Regions from separate parts of the Streptococcus wuxiensis genome, predicted to be linked through region 3. Evidence: predicted binding sites of a transcription regulator. Region 3 holds the regulator's gene; each other region holds the start of a gene.
What was found. Region 3 encodes NrdR, which represses ribonucleotide reductase genes. Its sites were predicted from a motif close to ACACNATATATNGTGT; they were not measured.
Positions count from the first base shown of each region.

Region 1: a site for NrdR is predicted at 4,827-4,842, ahead of nrdH (glutaredoxin-like protein NrdH). Genes of this name have one in related genera too.
Region 2: a site for NrdR is predicted at 3,948-3,963, ahead of nrdD (anaerobic ribonucleoside-triphosphate reductase). Genes of this name have one in related genera too.

Region 1 covers NZ_JBFNFE010000001.1:304,197-311,132, reverse strand. The annotation lists gene AB2B47_RS01500 (phosphopantothenate--cysteine ligase) at 3-689, shown strand; gene coaC (phosphopantothenoylcysteine decarboxylase) at 704-1,255, shown strand; gene AB2B47_RS01490 (ECF transporter S component) at 1,239-1,802, shown strand; gene udk (uridine kinase) at 1,836-2,474, opposite strand; gene ptsP (phosphoenolpyruvate--protein phosphotransferase) at 2,594-4,327, opposite strand; gene AB2B47_RS01475 (phosphocarrier protein HPr) at 4,332-4,595, opposite strand; gene nrdH (glutaredoxin-like protein NrdH) at 4,956-5,174, shown strand; gene nrdE (class 1b ribonucleoside-diphosphate reductase subunit alpha) at 5,244-6,936, shown strand, end outside.
Region 2 covers NZ_JBFNFE010000005.1:92,940-99,875, reverse strand. The annotation lists gene rpsJ (30S ribosomal protein S10) at 1-83, opposite strand, end outside; gene nrdG (anaerobic ribonucleoside-triphosphate reductase activating protein) at 386-979, opposite strand; gene AB2B47_RS06860 (GNAT family N-acetyltransferase) at 985-1,485, opposite strand; gene AB2B47_RS06855 (hypothetical protein) at 1,524-1,664, opposite strand; gene nrdD (anaerobic ribonucleoside-triphosphate reductase) at 1,676-3,883, opposite strand; gene AB2B47_RS06845 (hypothetical protein) at 4,009-5,562, opposite strand; gene AB2B47_RS06840 (hypothetical protein) at 5,607-5,741, opposite strand; gene mnmG (tRNA uridine-5-carboxymethylaminomethyl(34) synthesis enzyme MnmG) at 5,828-6,936, opposite strand, start outside.
Region 3 covers NZ_JBFNFE010000002.1:87,727-94,662, reverse strand. The annotation lists gene AB2B47_RS03215 (CidA/LrgA family protein) at 9-383, shown strand; gene AB2B47_RS03210 (LrgB family protein) at 380-1,075, shown strand; gene AB2B47_RS03205 (hypothetical protein) at 1,145-1,909, opposite strand; gene AB2B47_RS03200 (ABC transporter ATP-binding protein) at 1,925-2,620, opposite strand; gene AB2B47_RS03195 (GntR family transcriptional regulator) at 2,624-2,989, opposite strand; gene nrdR (transcriptional regulator NrdR) at 3,132-3,605, shown strand; gene AB2B47_RS03185 (replication initiation and membrane attachment family protein) at 3,606-4,775, shown strand; gene dnaI (primosomal protein DnaI) at 4,776-5,672, shown strand; gene AB2B47_RS03175 (nitroreductase family protein) at 5,669-6,382, shown strand; gene der (ribosome biogenesis GTPase Der) at 6,396-6,936, shown strand, end outside.

The DNA of each region.
Region 1 (6,936 bases), on a different contig from region 3:
CTATGAAAATTTTAGTTACTTCTGGTGGTACAAGTGAAAAAATTGATCGAGTTCGTTCTATTACCAATCACTCTTCCGGTAAACTTGGAAAAATTATCACCGAAACTCTTCTAAAGGCTGGCCACGAAGTTTGTTTGATTACCACTCTTCAGGCAGTTAAGCCAGTTAATCATCCAAACTTGACCATCATCGAAATAAAAAATACAGCTGATTTGCTACAAGTCATGAAAGATAAGGTTATGGACTACCAGGTCTTAATCCATTCTATGGCTGTATCAGATTACGCTCCTGTCTATATGGCTGGTTTTGATGAGATTGAAGCTAGTCAAGATTTAACAGAGTTTTTAGATAAGAAAAATCAGGAAACAAAAATCTCATCTAAGGAAGACGTCCAGGTTCTATTTCTCAAGAAGAATCCAAAAATCATATCTCTTATTAAAGAATGGAATCCTAAGATTCACCTGATAGGATTTAAATTACTGGTTGATGTCAGTCAGGAACATCTGATTCAAGTTGCTCGGGAAAGTCTTGAAAAGAACCAAGCTGATTTAATTGTCGCAAACGACCTTACTCAGATTAGTAGCGAGCAACATAAGGCTTACCTAGTTGAAAAAAATTCTTTCCAAACTGCTATGAGTAAACATGAAATTGCTGATTTACTCCTTGAGAAAATAAAAAGTTATGACTAAAAGAAAGGAATTTTATGGCCCGTATTACACTCGCTATTACAGGATCTATTGCTGCATACAAGACAGTTGACCTAGTTAGTTCTTTAAAAAAACAGGGGCATTCTGTTACTGTTCTTATGACTCAGTCAGCGACAGAATTCATTCAGCCATTAACTTTACAAGTACTATCTCAAAATACTGTACATCTCGATATCATGCACGAACCTTTTCCAGATCAAGTGAATCACATTCAAATAGGAAAAGAAACAGATTTATTTATCGTAGTTCCTGCGACAGCCAATACAATCGCTAAATTAGCTCACGGTTTTGCTGACAATATGGTGACTGCTACTGCTCTTGCTTTGCCACACTTTGTACCTAAACTATTGGCTCCAGCTATGAACACAAAGATGTATGACCACCCTGCGACCCAAGCTAATCTTAAAACTTTAGAAGATTATGCTTATACAATTATTTCTCCCAAAGATTCTCTACTGGCCTGTGGGGATACAGGTCGTGGTGCTCTCGCTGATCTCGAAACTATTTTACAAAAAATAAAGGATAAAATTCATGAACAAACGCTCTAATATTGCTCCAATCGCTATCTTTTTTGCCATTATGATTGTTATTCATTTACTAAGCTCGATTTTATTTAATGTACTTCCCTTTCCAATCAAACCAACTATCGTTCACATTCCAGTAATTATTGCAAGTATTATCTACGGACCAAGAATCGGTGCAACCTTAGGTTTTCTGATGGGAATGCTTAGCTTAACGGTTAATACTCTCACAATCCTGCCAACAAGCTATCTCTTCTCACCATTTGTACCAAATGGTAACTTCTATTCAGTTGTGATCGCAATTGTTCCTCGTATCTTAATCGGTTTGACACCTTATTTCGTCTATAAACTACTAAAGGGAAGAGCTGGACTCATCTTTGCAGGTGCACTTGGCTCACTCACGAATACAGTATTTGTCTTAGGTGGTATCTTCTTTCTCTTTGGTAATGTTTTTGATGGAAATATTCAAAAACTATTAGCGACTGTTATCTCAACAAATTCAATCGCAGAATTAATTATCTCAGCCCTCTTAACACTCGTCATTGTTCCGAGACTTGAAAAAATTAAACAATAAAAACTGTATCAAGAGATACAGTTTTTTTAATTATTACTGGGCTAAACGAGCTTCTTCTAAAATCTTTTCAATTTTTGTCGTCAGCAAATCAATCGCTACAGTATTGGTTACTCCTTCTGGAATAACGATATCTGCATAACGCTTTGTTGGCTCGATAAATTGATGATACATAGGTTTTACGACACCAAGATACTGATCAATGACGCTATCCAAACTACGACCACGTTCTTCCATATCGCGTTTAATACGACGGATGATACGAACATCATCATCAGTGTCCACAAAAATCTTGATATCCATCAAATCACGAAGGCGTTTGTCTTCTAAAACCAAAATTCCTTCTACGATAAATACATCTTGAGGTTCTTGGCGATAGGTTTTCGAACTTCTTGTATGGGCAGCATAATCATAGGTAGGAATATCAACAGGACGTCCTGCCAACAATTCCTTAATTTGCGCAATCATCAAGTCAGTATCAAAAGCAAAAGGATGGTCATAATTAGTCTTAATACGTTCTTCAAAGGTTAAATGAGATTGATCTTTATAGTAGGAATCATGCTCAATCATGGCAATTTTTTCATTTGGGAAATGGGATAAGATTGCTTTAGAAACACTGGTTTTTCCTCCACCAGATCCCCCTGTTACTCCGATAATGATTGGTCTGTTTTGCATAGTTGCCTCCGTATTTTTCCTTTGTCTATTTTACCATATTTTTAGAAAATTTTACAGGTGGACTTTTTAAATTAGAATAAAAAAACCTTGTAGTTTAGTTCTACAAGGTTTTAATGTTTTTAATCAAAGTTAACGTATTCTTTTGAAAGTTCAAGAACTTCTTCCATTGTTGAACATTCAGTAAGAGCACGGTTAGCGTATTCTTGCATCTTAGCTGTGTCAAGTTTCTTCATCAAGCTACGTGTGCGAAGAACAGATGTAGCTGACATAGAGAACTCATCTAAGCCCATTCCGACAAGAAGTGGAACAGCAGTTTGGTCACCAGCCATTTCACCACACATACCAGCCCATTTACCTTCAGCGTGAGCTGCTTTGATTACGTTGTTAATCAAACGAAGAATCGATGGGTTATATGGTTGGTAAAGGTATGAAACTTGTTCGTTCATACGGTCAGCAGCCATTGTGTATTGGATCAAGTCGTTTGTACCGATTGAGAAGAAATCAACTTCTTTAGCAAATTGGTCAGCAAGCATAGCTGCAGCAGGAATTTCAATCATGATACCAACTTGGATATCATTCGCAACAGAAACACCTTCAGCAACCAATTTTGCTTTTTCTTCTTCAAGAATAGCTTTAGCAGTACGGAACTCTTTCAACAAAGCAACCATTGGGAACATGATACGTAATTTGCCGTGAACAGATGCACGAAGCAAAGCACGCAATTGTGTACGGAACATTTGGTTACCAGTTTCAGAGATTGAGATACGTAAAGCACGGTAGCCCAAGAATGGGTTCATTTCTTTAGGAAGATCGAAGTAAGGAAGTTCTTTATCCCCACCGATATCCATTGTACGAACAACAACAGGTTTACCGTTCATACCTTCAAGAACTGCTTTGTAAGCTTCGTATTGGTCGTCTTCCGTTGGGAAATCTTGAGAATCCATGTACAAGAATTCTGTACGGTAGAGACCAACAGCTTCAGCACCATTTTCGTTCACACCTTCAACATCTTTAGGTGTACCGATATTAGCTGCCAACTCAAAGTGTTTACCATCTGCAGTAACAGTTTTAGCATCTTTCAAAAGAGCCCATTCAGCTTTTTGTTTAGCGTAAGCTTCACCAGCTGCTTTGAATTCTGCAATTTGTTCTTCAGTTGGGTTGATAACGACTTCACCTGAAATACCTGAAACAGCCAAAACGTCACCATCTTTTACAAGTTCAGTGATGTTGTTTGTACCCAATACAGCTGCAATTTCAAGTGTACGAGCCATGATAGCTGAGTGACTTGTTCGTCCACCAATGTTTGTTACAAAAGCTTTTACAAAGTTTTTGTCCAATTGAGCAGTATCAGATGGAGTCAAGTCATGTGCAATCACAATCACTTCTTCATTGATTGAAGCTGGGTTTGGCAGTTTCTTGCCAAGAAGATTTGCCAAAACACGTTTGGTAACGTCGCGAATATCTGCTGCACGTTCCTGCATGTATGGGTTGTCTTCCATGCCTTCAAAGATTGTGATAAACATGTCTGTAACTTCTTTCAGACCTGCTTCTGCATTTACTTTCTTAGCACGAATTGTTTCTTTAATCTGACCGATCAATTCAGGGTCAGCAAGAACCATCAAGTGAGCGTCAAATACTTGCGCCGCTTCTTCACCAAGCGTACCTACAGCCTTCTCGCGGATAAGAGAAAGCTCGTTTTGAGAAGCTTCAAGAGCAACATCCAAACGAGCCTCTTCTGCATTTGTATCTTCGACTGTAATAGTCTCGAATGATAAATCCGGTTGAACGAGTAGATATGCTTTAGCAACTGCAACACCATCAGATGCTGCGATTCCTTTAAGCATTTCTGTCATATCCTTATGCCAATCCTTCTTTTTCCATTGTTTCTGAGATAGCAGCGATAGCGTCATCAGCGTCTGCACCTTCAGCAGTGATTGTAACGTCAGCACCTTGACCAACACCAAGGCTCATAACACCCATGATAGATTTAAGGTTAACTGATTTACCTTTGTACTCAAGAGTAATATCTGAAGCAAATTTGCTAGCAGTTTGTACCAACAATGTTGCTGGACGTGCGTGAATACCTGTTTCTGCCACTACGTGGAAATCTTTAGAAGCCATAATTTGACTCTCCTTTAAATGTTTTCTTTTTGAGTTATATCTGATAACCCTTACAATTTGGTATTATATCACCTTCTAGGAATTTTTTCAAGTATTTTATGGGATTTCTTCTTTTTCCTTTCAGATAACTTGCTGAAAATCTTCTATTTTATCTATCAAAATACATCATATAGTTTTTTATAATTTTAACATTTAGAAAACGCTGTTATTTATGGATTTCATTTTTTCTAATCACTATATATTGTGTTTTGTTAAGTCTCATCGAAAAAAATTCTACAATATTTAGTTTTTCTTCGTTGACAAAGATTTTTTTTCTGATATACTTAAGAAGTAATTAAATTTTGAAAGAGGAGTTACAGAATGGTAACCGTTTATTCTAAAAACAATTGTGTTCAATGTAAAATGACCAAACGATTCTTAGATAGTAACAAGATCGCATATCGCGAAATCAATCTTGATGAACAACCTGAATTTATTGAACAAGTTAAAGAGCTAGGCTTCAGCGCTGCTCCTATCATTCAAACACCAACTGAAGTTTTCTCTGGTTTCCAACCAGCAAAACTTAAAGAACTTGCTTAAGTATCAGGATTAAAAGCTTCTATGTCAATCTTAGAAGCCTTTCTTTTGTAATGAATTAAAGGAAATTTTATGGGATTAAAACAACTTGAGGACGTAACTTACTTCCGTCTAAATAATGAAATCAACCGTCCTGTTAATGGACAAATCATGCTCCACAAAGATAAAGAAGCCTTGGACGCTTTCTTTAAAGAAAATGTTGTACCAAATTCTATGGTTTTTGATTCTATCACTGATAAAATCGATTACCTTATTAAACAAGATTATATCGAAACAGCGTTTATCAAGAAATATCGTCCAGAATTCTTAGAAGAGCTTTACCAATTTATTAAGGATCAAAACTTCCAATTCAAGTCTTTCATGGCAGCATACAAGTTTTACAATCAATATGCCTTGAAAACGAATGACGGAGAGTACTATCTTGAGAGCATGGAAGACCGTGTCTTCTTTAACGCTCTTTACTTTGCTGATGGTGACGAAGCTATCGCAATTGATATTGCCAATGAAATCATCCACCAGCGTTACCAGCCTGCTACACCTTCTTTCTTGAATGCGGGCCGTGCACGTCGTGGTGAATTGGTATCCTGTTTCTTGATTCAGGTAACAGATGATATGAACTCTATCGGACGTTCTATCAACTCAGCTCTTCAACTTTCACGTATCGGTGGTGGTGTCGGAATTTCCCTCAGCAACCTTCGTGAAGCTGGAGCACCTATCAAAGGGTATGAAGGTGCTGCTTCTGGTGTCGTACCAGTTATGAAGCTTTTCGAAGACAGCTTCTCTTACTCTAACCAACTAGGTCAGCGTCAAGGGGCTGGGGTTGTTTACCTTAACGTCTTCCACCCAGACATTATTGCTTTCCTTTCTACTAAGAAAGAAAATGCTGATGAAAAAGTTCGTGTCAAGACTCTTTCACTTGGTGTTGTGGTACCAGATAAATTCTACGAATTAGCACGTAAGAATGAGGAAATGTACCTCTTCAGTCCTTATTCTGTTGAAAAAGAGTATGGAGTACCTTTTAACTACATCGATATCACAGAAAAATACGATGAATTGGTGGCAAATCCAAATATTCGTAAGACAAAAATCAAAGCGCGTGATTTGGAAACAGAAATTTCTAAATTGCAACAAGAATCTGGCTATCCTTATGTAGTCAATATTGATACTGCTAACCGTGCAAATCCTGTCGATGGTAAGATTATCATGAGTAACTTGTGTTCAGAAATTCTTCAAGTCCAAGAACCAAGTCTTATCAACGATGCGCAAGAATTCCTTCAAATGGGTACTGACGTTTCATGTAACCTTGGTTCAACCAACGTTGTAAATATGATGACATCACCTGACTTTGGACGTTCTATTCGTGCAATGGTTCGTGCTTTGACCTTTGTAACAGATAGCTCTCACATCGTTGCTGTTCCAACTATTGACCACGGAAATAGCCAAGCTCATACATTTGGACTTGGTGCCATGGGGCTTCACAGCTATCTTGCTCAGCAATTAATCGAATATGGATCTCCTGAGTCTGTTGAATTTACAAGCATCTACTTTATGCTTTTGAATTACTGGACTTTGGTAGAATCAAACAATATTGCGCGTGAACGTGGCATTACCTTCCACAACTTTGAGAAATCAGACTATGCAAATGGTTCTTATTTCGATAAGTATACGTCTGGTCAATTTGTTCCAAAATCTGATCGTGTTAAAGAACTCTTTGAAGGTATCTTTATCCCGTCTGCAGCTGATTGGGCTGAACTTCGTGATAAAG
Region 2 (6,936 bases), on a different contig from region 3:
GATTCTACGATTTTAGCAGCCGCTGTGTCAAGCGTACGGTGTTCGTAAGCTTTCAAACGGATACGGATTTTTTTGTTTGCCATCTTTTTCTCCTTTTCGTCTATTTAAGATAATAGGCTAGCTCCACAAGAAAACCGACGCGCGTTGCGTGGCAATGCAACCGAGCGTGTCGCAACCTCTCGCATCAAAGCTAAGGCTGTAATTTACAGCACCATAATAGAATAACACAAAGCCCCTGCGATTGCAAGGGATTTGACAGGATTTTTTTAATTTTTCGAATGAAACTGTTTTCTTATCGCTCCTTAGCTCAAAAAAGCATAAATGAAGAGCAAATTTTTATTTTTTCTTCTATATAATAGATACAGTTTCTGCAATTGTTTTTTTATTATCTCTTCACCTGTTCATAGCTTTCTTTTCCGTCATTAAGCTTGTCCCAAATCATCACTTGCCCACTTTTGAAGGATTTTTGCACATCGATAATTCGTTGATTGGAAGAGCCACGGAATTGAAGCATGAGATTACGCTTGCTTTTATCGTACCTTCCATCAACCAAGATATCAATCAGTGACAAGAGCTCCAGTTTATCAGGTGTCTCCAACATCATCTCTTCCCATGTGTATCCTGTCCAAGACCAAATATCTTTTTCTGGCAATTCTTTACGTATACGTTTCACGAGAGGCAAGAGGATTCCTGTATTTAGGAAGGGTTCTCCTCCTAATAAAGTCAAGCCTTGAACATAGGGTTGGGCTAGGTCTGCCATGATTTGCTCTTCCAACTCTGAGGTATAAGGTATGCCTGCGTTAAAGGACCAGGTCGCTACGTTGTAACAGCCCTCACAGTGAAACATGCAGCCGGCCACATAAAGGGAGTTGCGCACTCCCTCTCCATCGACAAAGTTAAAAGCCTTATAGTCAATGATGCGCCCCTGACTGAGTTCTTCACTCTTCCAATCGCCTGGTTTTGGTGTATTCCATGTCATGCTTTTTACTCCAAGTCTATCCAATAGCGCTCCGTTCCGTTTCGAACATCCTCCAACTCCCCACCATTAGCTAAGATAACAGCTCGACTTGCTGGGTTTTCTGTGCTACAAGTCACCAAAGCTCGTTTAATATTCTTTCCCTTAGCAACTTGTAGACCTTGTCGGAGGGATTCTTTGGCGTAGCCCTTGCCTCTTTCAGATGGACGAATGGAGTAGCCAATATGACCAGCATAATTCAGCAACCCCTCATTCAGTCTCAATCGCAGATTCAAAAATCCTAGAGCACTACCTACATCATCAAATGATACAAATTGAATAGATGGAACACGATTTTCAGGCAAATTTATTCCCATTTCTTTTTGCATATTTGTCTCCAACCACTCTTCATAAACAAAATTCTCAGCATTCCAAAATCCGCCATCGTGGGCTGATTGGCTCTTTTCAAACTCTGCCATCATCTCTAAAACTGTTTCTTTATCTGCCAATCTTGGTCTGCGTAATTCCATATTCTCCTCCCCGCTATAAGAAAAGCGAGAGGTAACTCTCACTTTTTCTTATTTTTGTTTAAAAACTGTTCTCTAAGGCTAGCCACTCGGTCTTTTTTGCTACTTCCACCCTTTGAATGTTTTTCGTGGAACCGTTGAACCAAGGCTTTGCCTTTATCATCTAATTGATATTTTCCCATGCTATTTCTTTCTAATTTCTTACTTCATGTCCTGCCGTTTTAATAGTAGAACCGTTCATATGTTTGACACGCGCAGCAATTTCCTTATGACGCCCATTAACCATCGGACGAGCTTGTGGATTCCCAAGATAACCACAGGTTCGTTTAACCACGTCTACTGTTTTAGGATCGTTATTTCCACAGTTAGGACAAGCAAATCCTCTCTCTGTCGGTTCAAAATCTCCTTCAAAATCACACTTGTAGCAACGGTCAATCGGAGTATTGGTTCCGAGATAACCTACGCGGTCATAAGCATAATCCCAAACAGCTTCCAAAGCCTTTGGATTTTGTTGGAGAACTGGGTACTCGCAGTAGTGGATAAAGCCACCAGATGCACCCGCTTCTGGGTAGACTTTCTCAAAGTCCAATTTTTCAAAAGGTGTTGGATTTTTGCGGACATCATAATGGAAGGAATTTGTGTAGTATTCTTTATCAGTAATGTCTGGAATAGAGCCGAATTTCTCCGTATCCAAGCGACAGAAACGGTCTGTCAAACTTTCAGACGGCGTTGAATAGATAGAGAAATGGTAACCATATTGGTCAGACCATTCTTCTACTCGACGTTTCATATCGCGAATAATATCAAGGGTGAACTCTTTGGCTTCTGGATTATTTTCCCAATGATTACCAAAGAAGACTGTCGCTACCTCGTACAAGCCAATATAGCCCAGAGAAATAGTTGCACGACGATTCTTAAAGAGTTGATCAACACTTTCTTCTTTTCCAAGACGACGTCCGAAGGCTCCATATTGATAAAGAATTGGAGCATTAGCTGGAGTGGCTTCCTTGGTTCTTTCCACACGGTAAACCAAGGCATCTTCCGCGATGTTCATGCGCTCGTTGAAGATTTCCCAGAACTTGTTCATGTCTCCTTCAGACTCAAGAGCGATACGAGGAAGATTGACTGTCACAACTCCTAGGTTCATACGGCCCGAATTGACTTCTACTCCATTTTCATCCTTCCATCCTTGAAGGAATGAACGGCATCCCATCGGAACTTTGAAAGAACCAGTCAACTCGACGATCTTATCATAAGACAAGACATCCGGGTACATGCGCTTAGTTGCACACTCAAGAGCCAACTGCTTGATGTCGTAGTTAGGTGAGCCTTCCTCTAAGTTAAGACCTCTTTTAAGAGTAAAGATGAGTTTAGGGAAGATGGCTGTACGGCGTTCTGAACCAAGCCCCTTGATACGAATGTTCAGGATTGCCTTTTGAATTTCACGTTCAAAACGACTGGTTCCTAGACCGAAACCAAGAGAGGTAAATGGCGTTTGCCCATTTGATGTAAAGAGGGTATTAATCTCGTACTCTAGAGATTGCATGGCATCGTAGATGTCTTTTTGGGTTTTCTTCCAGGCATATTCTTGGCGCTTGTCAGGCAAAACCCATTCCTCTGCATCCTTGAGATGCTTTTGATAATTCTTCTCTGCATATGGAGCCAAGACCTCATCGATACGGTCTGCTGAACAGCCTCCATACTGACTTGATGCAACGTTGGCGATGATTTGTGAAATCTGTGCTGTCGCAGTTTGGATAGACTTGGGACTCTCTACCTCAGCATTTCCAATCTTAAAACCATTTTCCAGCATGCCCTTGAAATCAATCAAACAGCAGTTGGTCATAGGGGTATAGGGACTGTAGTCCAAATCATGATAGTGGATATCCCCTTTTTGATGGGCATTAGCCACATGTTTAGGAAGCATTTGAAGTCCGATGGATTTCCCAACAATCCCTGCCGTCAAATCACGCTGGGTATTAAAAACATCACTATCCTTATTGGCATTCTCATTGACAACCGCCTGATCTTTATTGAGAAGTTTATGAATACTAAAGTTGATGTCTGTCGCTTTTGAGCGCTCAAAATCCCTTTGAGTCCGATAGGTGATATATTCCTCGGCCAAGGCGTATTCTTTAGCTTCCAACAATTCGTGTTCTACGATATTTTGGATTTCATAGATTTTTACACCTTGTGGGAAACGGCTATGAATTTCTTCAACGATACGTTCAACTAGGGTACTAAGTCGCTTTTCGACTAAAGGGGTTACATCCATAACTTTTTCAGCAGCCTTATGAAGCGCTTTGTCAATCTTGTCTACATCAAAAATTACACGTCTGCCGTCACGCTTTTCGACGAATAAAGTCGGATCAGGGACAGCCTTCTCTTCCAGTACAATCATATCCATACCCTTTTCTTAAATATAATATTGATTCTAAAAAGTATTATATCACTAAAAAAATAAAAATCAATATCTTGTGTCAAAAAATAAAAATTTTTTAAAATTACACAAGATATTGATAATTTTTATTTTAATTTGTAGAGTTTAAAGTCTTTGAATTCACTTTGAACCGCTTGATAATTTTCAGCTAAAAGCTGCTCAACTTCTGCCCATAGGGTTGTTTTTGTATTTACTACAATCATCTTTGGTTGATTATCTCGTAGATCATTTACAAGCTTGGTACGATTTTCAGCAAGTCCTGTATGCAATCTCGGTGATAACAACTGACTAGCAGCCAAGCGTTCACTTGCCTTATAACTACTTGTCTGATCATCCCAAACATAGATACGATCTGTAGCCTGCGTTTCCCCTTTAACCTTAGCTTCAATACTAGTTCGTTCTTGATATTGTGCAGTATGGAGCAAATATCGTGATACTAGAGGAGCTAAAAATAGGTAAGCAAGAGCTAAAATTGGTAGATAGGCATTTCCTTTTACAAAAGCTCCCCATACCGAAGTTTCTTCTCTAGATCGTCTACGGCGATTCGCTCCTTCTGGCTTCTCTGTAGGAATTCGTGTCAGCAAAAGAAGCGATAAGAAAGGAAGGAACTCAATCATACGACTACCATGGATAAGATCTGTAGAAAAAATCTCTAAAACCAATACCAAAATGACAGCTATTGAAGCAGAGATTGATAAGACTGACTGTTTCAATGGTTTAGATTGGAAGAGACCTGTAAATGCTAGCGTCAATACTCCAAGAGCAATTGCTAACAATCCATAAAAGAGGATATTGTCGAGTAATCCCGAGTTAGACGTAAAGTTTAAACTATCTAATGGATAAAGGATTTGACTAATGGCATTTCCGAAACTGCCTTTATAAGCTGTGTAGTATCCAATTGGATAAAAGAAGATTGAAAAACCAAGGCCCGCTGCAAAAAATTGATAGAGACCATGATTCAACTTATTGCGACCAACATTAAAAGCTGTTAGAGCAAAAAACAAGACAAATCCATACAAAGCTGTGACCAAGGGCGCAAAGAAAAATGCTAGAGCCAAACTAACTCCAATACGGATAAATCCTTTGTCATGACTTGGTTCTGCCAAATAAGATGTTACTAAACTTAAGGCATAGAACAAGAATGGGAGGGCTAGAATAGTTGCATAGCCTCCACCAAAACTAAGAGCACTAGCTAGGACATAAAAGACCGTCAACACTTGTTGCGATTGCTTGTTTTGTTCCGTCAGATTGTAAGCCGAGCGGAAAAGAAAGAATCCCGCGCCTACTAAGGCCAACCAATTAAAAACAGCAAACAAAATACTGCCCTTGGTTAAATACTGTAAAAAGTAATAGAGGAGACCACTAGTTCCAAAATAATCTGTGTAGATATCTCCGCTCTGATGCATAGCCCATCCAATATAAAAATCCTGAGACTGCTCCGGACTTATTAACCCTAAGAAGAAGGGTAAAATTACGGACACAAGGACCACTAGAGTACTCAAAATGAGGATATTCAAAAATGGTAAGCGGGCAGGCTGACGAGTTTCAACCTCGAGTTGCTCCTCATTTTCTACTGGAGCATCCTGACTTCCCATCCAAGTTGGAGTTGGTTCGTCTTCTAATCTGCCATATACGTTCATTCGCTCTCTCCTATATTTTAATTTGTTCTAGTATATCAAAAAGTCTAGTTCTTGTCAGCCTTTGGCGGACGTTCACTCAACTTTTCAGACAAGGTAACAAAGCGTTCAATCTCATAAAAACGATGATATGAAACTCTTTTATAGCGGTCTAAAAAATTTTTTTCTTCTACTGTCAGCATAGTCATTTCTCCTTTTCTCTTAATTCGAAAAATGAAGAAAAAACTAAAAAAACTGAATTCTCAATAGAGAATTCAGCTTTTTATTTTTAGTCAGCTTTCTTTTCTAAGTTTTTAGAAATGCTTCGATTTTTACCTTCTAAATACACCATCAGAATGGAAATATCTGCTGGATTTACACCTGAAATACGGCTAGCTTGGCCGATGGTTTCTGGATTGATGAGCTTAAACTTCTGGCGAGCTTCTGTCGCGATAGAGTCAATATCATCCCAGTCGATGTTGGCTGGAATCCGTTTTTCTTCCATGCGTTTCATCTTGGCAACCTGATCCATAGCTTTTGAGATATAGCCTTCGTACTTGATTTCTGTTTCAATCAATTCGATAATCTTGTCATCTAACTCTTCAGCAGCAGGTCCAATGAAGGCCACCACATCTTGGTAAGAGACTTCTGGGCGACGAAGGAATTCCTTGGCTGTCACCGCATCTGTCAATGGCTTGAAGCCCATCTCCTCAACCTTAGCATTTGTTTCCTTGACTGGCTTGAGTTTGATACTGTCTAAACGCTTCATTTCATTTTCAAATTGATTTTTCTTGATTTCAAAACGAGCCCAACGTTCATCGTCAACAAGCCCAATCTCGCGCCCCATCTCAGTCAAACGCATATCGGCATTGTCATGACGGAGGATGAGTCGGTATTCAGCACGACTGGTCAAGAGACGGTAAGGTTCAATGGTTCCCTTGGTCACCAAGTCATCAATCATAACCCCGATATAGCCGTCACTGCGCTTCAAAATTAACTCAGGCTTGCCTTGGATTTTCAGCGCTGCGTTGATACCCGCGATAATCCCTTGACCAGCAGCTTCTTCATATCCAGACGTTCCATTTGTCTGGCCAGCAGTGAAAAGTCCTGAGATTTTCTTGGTTTCCAGAGTTGCACGCAACTGATGAGGCAAAACCATGTCATACTCAATAGCATAACCAGTTCGCATCATCTCTGCATTTTCCAAACCTTTGATGGAATGAACCAGATCACGCTGGACATCCTCAGGAAGGCTAGTTGAAAGTCCCTGGACATAAACTTCTTCTGTGTTTCGTCCTTCTGGCTCAAGGAAGAGTTGGTGTCGTTCCTTGTCCGCAAAGCGCACAATCTTGTCCTCAATTGACGGACAGTAACGAGGCCCTACTCCCTTAACTACAC
Region 3 (6,936 bases):
AGTAAACGATGAAATTATATGTCCAGTTAATGATTCTCTTTGTCATTTCACTGATTGGTGAGGGAATCTCTAGCTTTTTCCATTTGCCTATTCCTGGAAGCATTATCGGTTTGATTATTTTATTTTTAGCCCTACAGTTCAAGTGGTTGCGGGTACGTCATGTCAACATGGTTGGGAATTTTCTCCTAGCTAATATGACCATTCTCTTTCTACCTCCTGCAGTTGGGATTATGGAGAAATTTGATGTGATTGCTCCTTATTTATTACCAATTATCTTGATTGTCTTTTTTGCGGCAGTCATCAATATCATTTTGATTGCGTTGGTCGTTCAGTTTATCAAAAAGCGTTATGAAGGTGATTACGAAGAAAGAGGTGCCAAATGAGCGAATTTGTATCCAATCCACTTTTTGGGATAGCTCTGTCTATCCTAGCCTATCTCGGAGGCATGATTATCTTTAGACACTACCCTCATCCTCTGACAACTCCTTTGCTACTAGCGACCTTGTTTATCATAGCGTTTCTGAAATTGACTGGTATTTCTTACGCTGCCTATTATCAAGGTGGGGTTTATCTGAATAACCTGATTGTACCCTCAACAGTAGCACTCGGTATTCCACTCTATAAGAGTTTTCACCTCATGAAGCACCATGTTAGAAGTATTCTGCTCAGTAGTTTCCTTGCTGTTGTTGTAAATACAGTTTTTACAGCTTTAGTTGCAAAAATTTTCGGTATGGATTTTTTCTTGGCGATTTCGCTTTTCCCAAAGTCTGTAACGACGGCCATGGCAGTTGGAATTACGGATAAGCTACAAGGGATAGCGACGATCACCTTGGTAGTTGTGGTAGCAACTGGCATTTTGACCAGCGTTATAGGACCAACGCTTCTAAAATGGCTAAAAATTGACGATCCAGTAGCTGTTGGTCTTGCTCTTGGAGGAACTGGTCACGCAGTTGGGACTGGAACAGCTTTTCGCTATGGAGCTGTTGCGGGGGCTATGGGTGGCCTGGCTATCGGTGTCACCGGTATTCTCTATGTATTTGTAAGTCCCATCGTAGCAGGTTTGATATTAAGTTAAAAAATAAGAATGTTATATTTCTTTGTGTAAAAAGAAGCCTCTAGCTTTATTTGCTAGGGGCTTCATTCATTATTGTAAGTTTACTTTGTTCTTTAATATATAGTAGGTTCCGAGATAAAAGATAGCTATGAAAATGAGTTCTTCAACAATGCTTACGCTTGCTCCCATATAGAAATTATCATTAAATCCTACAAGTGAATTGACATAGAAGTTAGCACTGGTATTGAAGAAGACTTCTATAACTCCAATGACGATTCGGATACCAATGTAGGCTGCAACAGCGAGTGCAGTACGATATTCATTGAAAAGTTGTCCGATGGATATGGCCAAGTAAATGCAGAGGATCCCTGAAATTGTACTAAGCAGGAAGGATAAGACAGTAAGACCAAAGCCTGTAAAATGTTCTCCAACAAATGATAGAAGAGTAGAAAGTTGAACTTCATAATAATTTGTTGACAGTAGGATAATATAGATACATAGGAGTAAGACAGCAGTGCTAAACATCGACCAGATAAAAGCACCGATTAGTTTGGCTGTGATGATATGGTGTTCAGAAACTGGCAAGGTTAAAGTCAGATAGCCTTGTCGGTCATAGACACTTCCTTTGAATCGTTTAATAATCAAGAAGATAGTTGAAATCACAAGTGTAACCATCAAACTACCAAAGACAGTAGATAGAAAAACAAGTAGAACAGATAGATTTTTTTCAGGTAGTTTGATTAAGGATTGTGTCTGTACCCCGATAAGGGCAGAAAGGATGATCACAGCACCATAGAGGGCTAAATACCACTTGTTAACATTTTTAAATTCATAACGAACTAAATTCCAAAACATAATAATCTCCTTTATCTAGGCTTTGAATTCATGACGGAAGAGCTGGTCGATTGACTCACCTGACTCATAACGAATATCATCCACATTTCCTTGACGGACGACTTTTCCGTCCTTGAGGAAAATAATCTCATCCAAGATTGGTTCGATGTCGGAAATCAAGTGAGTTGAAATCAAGACAGTCGAAGTTGGAGAGTAATTGTTGATGATGGTGTTCAAGATGTAGTCACGAGCTGCGGGATCGACACCACCGATAGGTTCGTCAAGGACATACAAACGAGCATCACGACTCATGACAAGGATCAACTGAACTTTTTCTTTGTTCCCTTTTGAGAGTTTCTTGAAACGGCTATTCTCGTCGATACCAAGGTCACGAAGAAGACCTTGAGCACGTTCCAGATTAAAATCTTTATAGAAGGTCTTGAAAAAGGTAAGAGCTTCCTTGACTTTCATTTGCTCGTTTAGATAGGTTGTATCAGGCAGATAAGAAACAATGGCCTTAGTTGCTGGGCTTGGTTCCATGCCATTGATGAGGATACGCCCTTGCTCTGGTTGGAGTAAACCGTTGATTAGTTTAATCAGGGTTGTTTTTCCGGAACCGTTTGGGCCAAGGAGTCCCACAATCTTCCCTGCTGGAATTTCAAGGGAAACATTTTGAAGAGCAGGGCTTGCTCCATAGAATTTTGAAACATTTTCAAACGTTAACAAGGTCATAGTCTAAACTCCTTCAATATAATCTCTCAAAACAGTTGGTAGTTCTTCTTTTTCATAGCCAAATTCTACCATGCCTGTTACAAACTGCTGCAGTTGTTCTTCAGATAGTTGTTTCCGGGATTGGAGAATTAAGTCCAAGTCCTCTGTGACAAAACGTCCAGCAGTCCGCTTGGTGTATACGAAGCCTTCTCTTTCTAGGTCTGATAGGGCACGTTGGATGGTATTAGGATTGACCCCAGCCTCACTAGCCAGTTCTCTGACAGTTGGAAGTTGTTGGTTGGGTTCTAGTTTATGAGAAACGATTTGCAGTTTGATCTTATCCATGATCTGCAAATAAATGGGTTTGTTGTTATCAAATGTCCAGGACATCACGGTCTCCTTTCTACAATTTCTTTTTGTATCACTTAAATAATACAACTAAACAAGAAACTTGTCAAGCCAAAAGGAGAATTATTTTGGGAATTGCTTAAAAAATGTTATAATGAAAAGAAAACGACAAGGAGGGGAAGGCATGCGTTGTCCAAAATGTGGCGCTACTAAATCAAGTGTTATCGATAGCCGTCAGGCTGAAGAAGGAAATACGATTAGAAGAAGACGTGAGTGTGAAGAATGTCAGCATCGTTTTACGACCTATGAACGTGTAGAAGAGAGAACGCTAGTTGTGGTCAAGAAGGATGGCACACGGGAGCAGTTCTCCAGAGATAAAATCTTTAACGGGATTATTCGTTCGGCTCAAAAACGTCCGGTGTCTAGTGATGAGATTGGCATGGTGGTCAATCGTATCGAACAAAAACTCCTCAGTCGCAATGATAATGAAATTCAAAGTGAAGATATTGGTTCTCTGGTCATGGAAGAATTGGCTGAACTGGATGAAATCACTTACGTTCGTTTCGCCAGCGTCTATCGTAGCTTTAAAGACGTGAGTGAGCTAGAAAATCTTCTCAAACAAATTACGCAATCTTCAAAGAAGAAAAAGGAAAAATAAATGAAGCCTAATGATCGTTTTTCTTTTCTAAAGAATAATCGGGTGTCGCAAGATCCCACAACTTTGGTGCAGTGTTACCTCCCGATTATCGGTCAGGATGCGCTGAGTCTTTACCTTTATACTTTAGCTTTTTGGGATGATGGACAAAAAGAACACCTGTTTGCAGCTATCCTCAATCATCTCAATTTTGGGATGGACAGGCTGTTAAAGGCTTTTAAAATCTTATCAGCCTTCAATTTGCTTACCCTCTATCAAAAGGGTGACAGCTATGAACTTGCTATTCATCCAACGCTTTCTAGCTCAGATTTCTTGCGTCATACGGTTTATCGTACCTTATTGGAGAAAAAAATCGGTGAGCCAGCAGTTTCTGATTTGCGCCAAGAGCAGGCAGGCGGAGAGCCTTTGACTGTTCCTTTGAGTCAGGCCTTTCCAGAGATAGAAGAATTGGCTAGTCATGATGAGACATCAGTAAAAGCTGATTTTAAAAATGATTTTGATTTGGAGCATTTTCGTCAGCTCATGGCGAGAGATAATCTCCGTTTCCAAGATGAACAGTCAGATGTTTTAGAGTTATTTAAAATCGCTGATGAGAAAAAATGGACCTGGTTTGAGACCTATCAGCTAGCAAAAGGAACAGCAGTTTCTCAAGTCATTTCTATCAAGCGTATGCGTGAAAAATTAGCGCAAGAGTCTGTTTCATCGGATTTTAGTCCTAAGGAAGCGACCATTATCCGAGAAGCTAAAAGTAAAACGGCCCTGCAATTTTTAGCGGGTATCAAACAAACCCGAAATGCTGGAATTATCCAAGCCGAACGCGATTTGCTAAAACAGATGGCGGATTTGGGACTGCTTGATGAAGTCATCAATGTCGTTATACTCTTGACCTTCAATAAGGTTGATTCGGCCAATCTCAATGAAAAATATGCCATGAAAGTGGCTAATGATTACTCTTATAACAAGATTCGTTCTGCTGAAGAAGCTGTGCTTAGAATCAGAGAGAAGAATCAAAAGGGGCAAGAACAAAAATCAGCGAAGCCAAGCCAAGCCAAAAGCAATGTCCCAAAATGGAGTAATCCAGAATATAAAAATGAAACCAGCAAAGAAACTCGCTTGGAGTTAGAACGTAAGAAAAAAGAAATGTTAGACCGATTAGGAAAAGGAGGAGACTAGATGGAAAGTGTAGGAGATGTGCTTAAAGATCATCCCAGCCGTTTTCAATACCAGGACCTGGTCCAGCAGATTGTAAAAGATCCGGATGTTGCGGCTTTTATCCAGAAGGAATCTCTCAGTCAAGAGGAATTGAATCGTAGTATCTCTAAGTTTAACCAATACATCACCGAGCGAGATAAGTTCCTTCGTGGAGATACCGACTATATCGCGCGTGGCTATAAGCCAATTCTAGTTATGAATCATGGTTACGCAGATGTATCCTATGAGGAAACTCCGGAACTGATTGCGGCTGAGAAAGAAGCAGCTATCAAGAACCGTCTCAAACTGATTAATCTTCCAGCCAGTCTTAAAAAAGCTAGTTTGGCTCAAGTTGATTTGGATGATTTGGGACGTTTGCCAGTTTTTGAAAAGCTCTTTACCTTTGTTGAGCAATATCCAGAAGTCCGTAAAGGTCTCTATCTCTATGGAGACTTTGGAGTTGGAAAGAGCTTTATGGTGGCTGCCCTAGCCCATGATTTGTCAGAAAAACGTGGGGTTTCATCAACTCTTCTTCACTATCCTAGCTTTGTCATTGATGTCAAAAATGCTATCGGTGATGGGAATGTTAAGAATTTGGTGGATGAAATCAAGCAAGCTGAAGTCTTGATTTTGGATGATATTGGTGCAGAGCAATCAACGCCTTGGGTGCGTGATGAAGTCTTGCAAGTCATTCTCCAATATCGTATGCAGGAAGATTTGCCAACCTTCTTTACCTCAAATTTCAATTTTGAAGATTTGGAAAAACATTTTGCTAAAGGCAAGAACGGAAACGATGAAACATGGGAAGCTAGACGCGTTATGGAGCGTATCCGTTATTTAGCAGAAGAAACACGACTAGAAGGAGAGAATCGCCGATGAGTGAAACAATCACCTTAATGAAATCTCATACCTCGGTTCGCAGATTTAAAGAAGAAGCGATCCCTCAAGAGGACTTGAATGAGATTTTATCAGCTGCCCAAATGGCTTCTTCTTGGAAAAATTTCCAATCTTATTCTGTGATTCTAGTCAGAAGTCAAGAAAAGAAAGATGCTCTTTTTGAGCTGGTTCCTCAGGAAGCGATTCGTCAGTCTGCCGCCTTCCTCCTCTTTGTAGGAGATTTAAACCGTGCAGAAAAAGGGGCTCGTCTCCATACCGATACTTTCCAACCTCAAGGGGTGGAAGGACTCCTCATTACTTCTGTAGACGCAGCCTTGGCTGGACAGAATACCTTGCTTGCGGCAGAAAGCCTTGGCTATGGTGGAGTAATCATCGGTTTGGTGCGTTACAAATCTGTTGAATTAGCAGAATTGTTCAAGCTTCCTGACTATACCTACCCAGTTTTTGGGATTGCACTTGGTGTGCCGAACCAAAAACATGATGTAAAACCAAGATTGCCACTAGAGAATGTTGTTTTTGAGGAAGAATATCAAGAACAAACAACTGAGGCTATTGAAGCCTATGACCGTGTGCAGACTGAATATGCCGGAGCTCGTGCGACTACCACTTGGAGTCAACGTCTTGCAGAGCAATTCGGTCAGCCTGAACCAAGCTCAACTAGAGAAAATCTTGAACAAAAGAACTTATTATAGAAAGTGAGAAAACATGGCCTTACCAACTGTTGCCATCGTAGGACGTCCCAATGTTGGGAAATCAACCCTGTTTAATCGTATTGCAGGGGAACGCATCTCAATCGTAGAAGATGTCGAAGGAGTGACACGGGACCGTATCTATGCTACTGGTGAATGGCTTAACCGTTCTTTCAGTATGATTGATACTGGAGGGATTGATGATGTTGATGCTCCATTTATGGAACAAATCAAGCACCAGGCAGAGATTGCTATGGAAGAAGCTGATGTCATCGTTTTTGTGGTTTCCGGTAAAGAAGGAATTACGGATGCAGATGAATACGTAGCCCGTAAACTCTATAAAACTCATAAACCTGTTATCCTCGCGGTCAACAAGGTTGATAATCCAGAGATGCGAAATGATATCTATGATTTCTATGCTCTTGGATTGGGAGAACCATTGCCAATTTCATCTGTGCACGGGATTGGTACAGGGGATGTACTAGATGCCATCGTCGAAAATCTTCCACATGAAGTCGAAGATGAAAATCCAGATGTCATTAAATTCAGCTTGATTG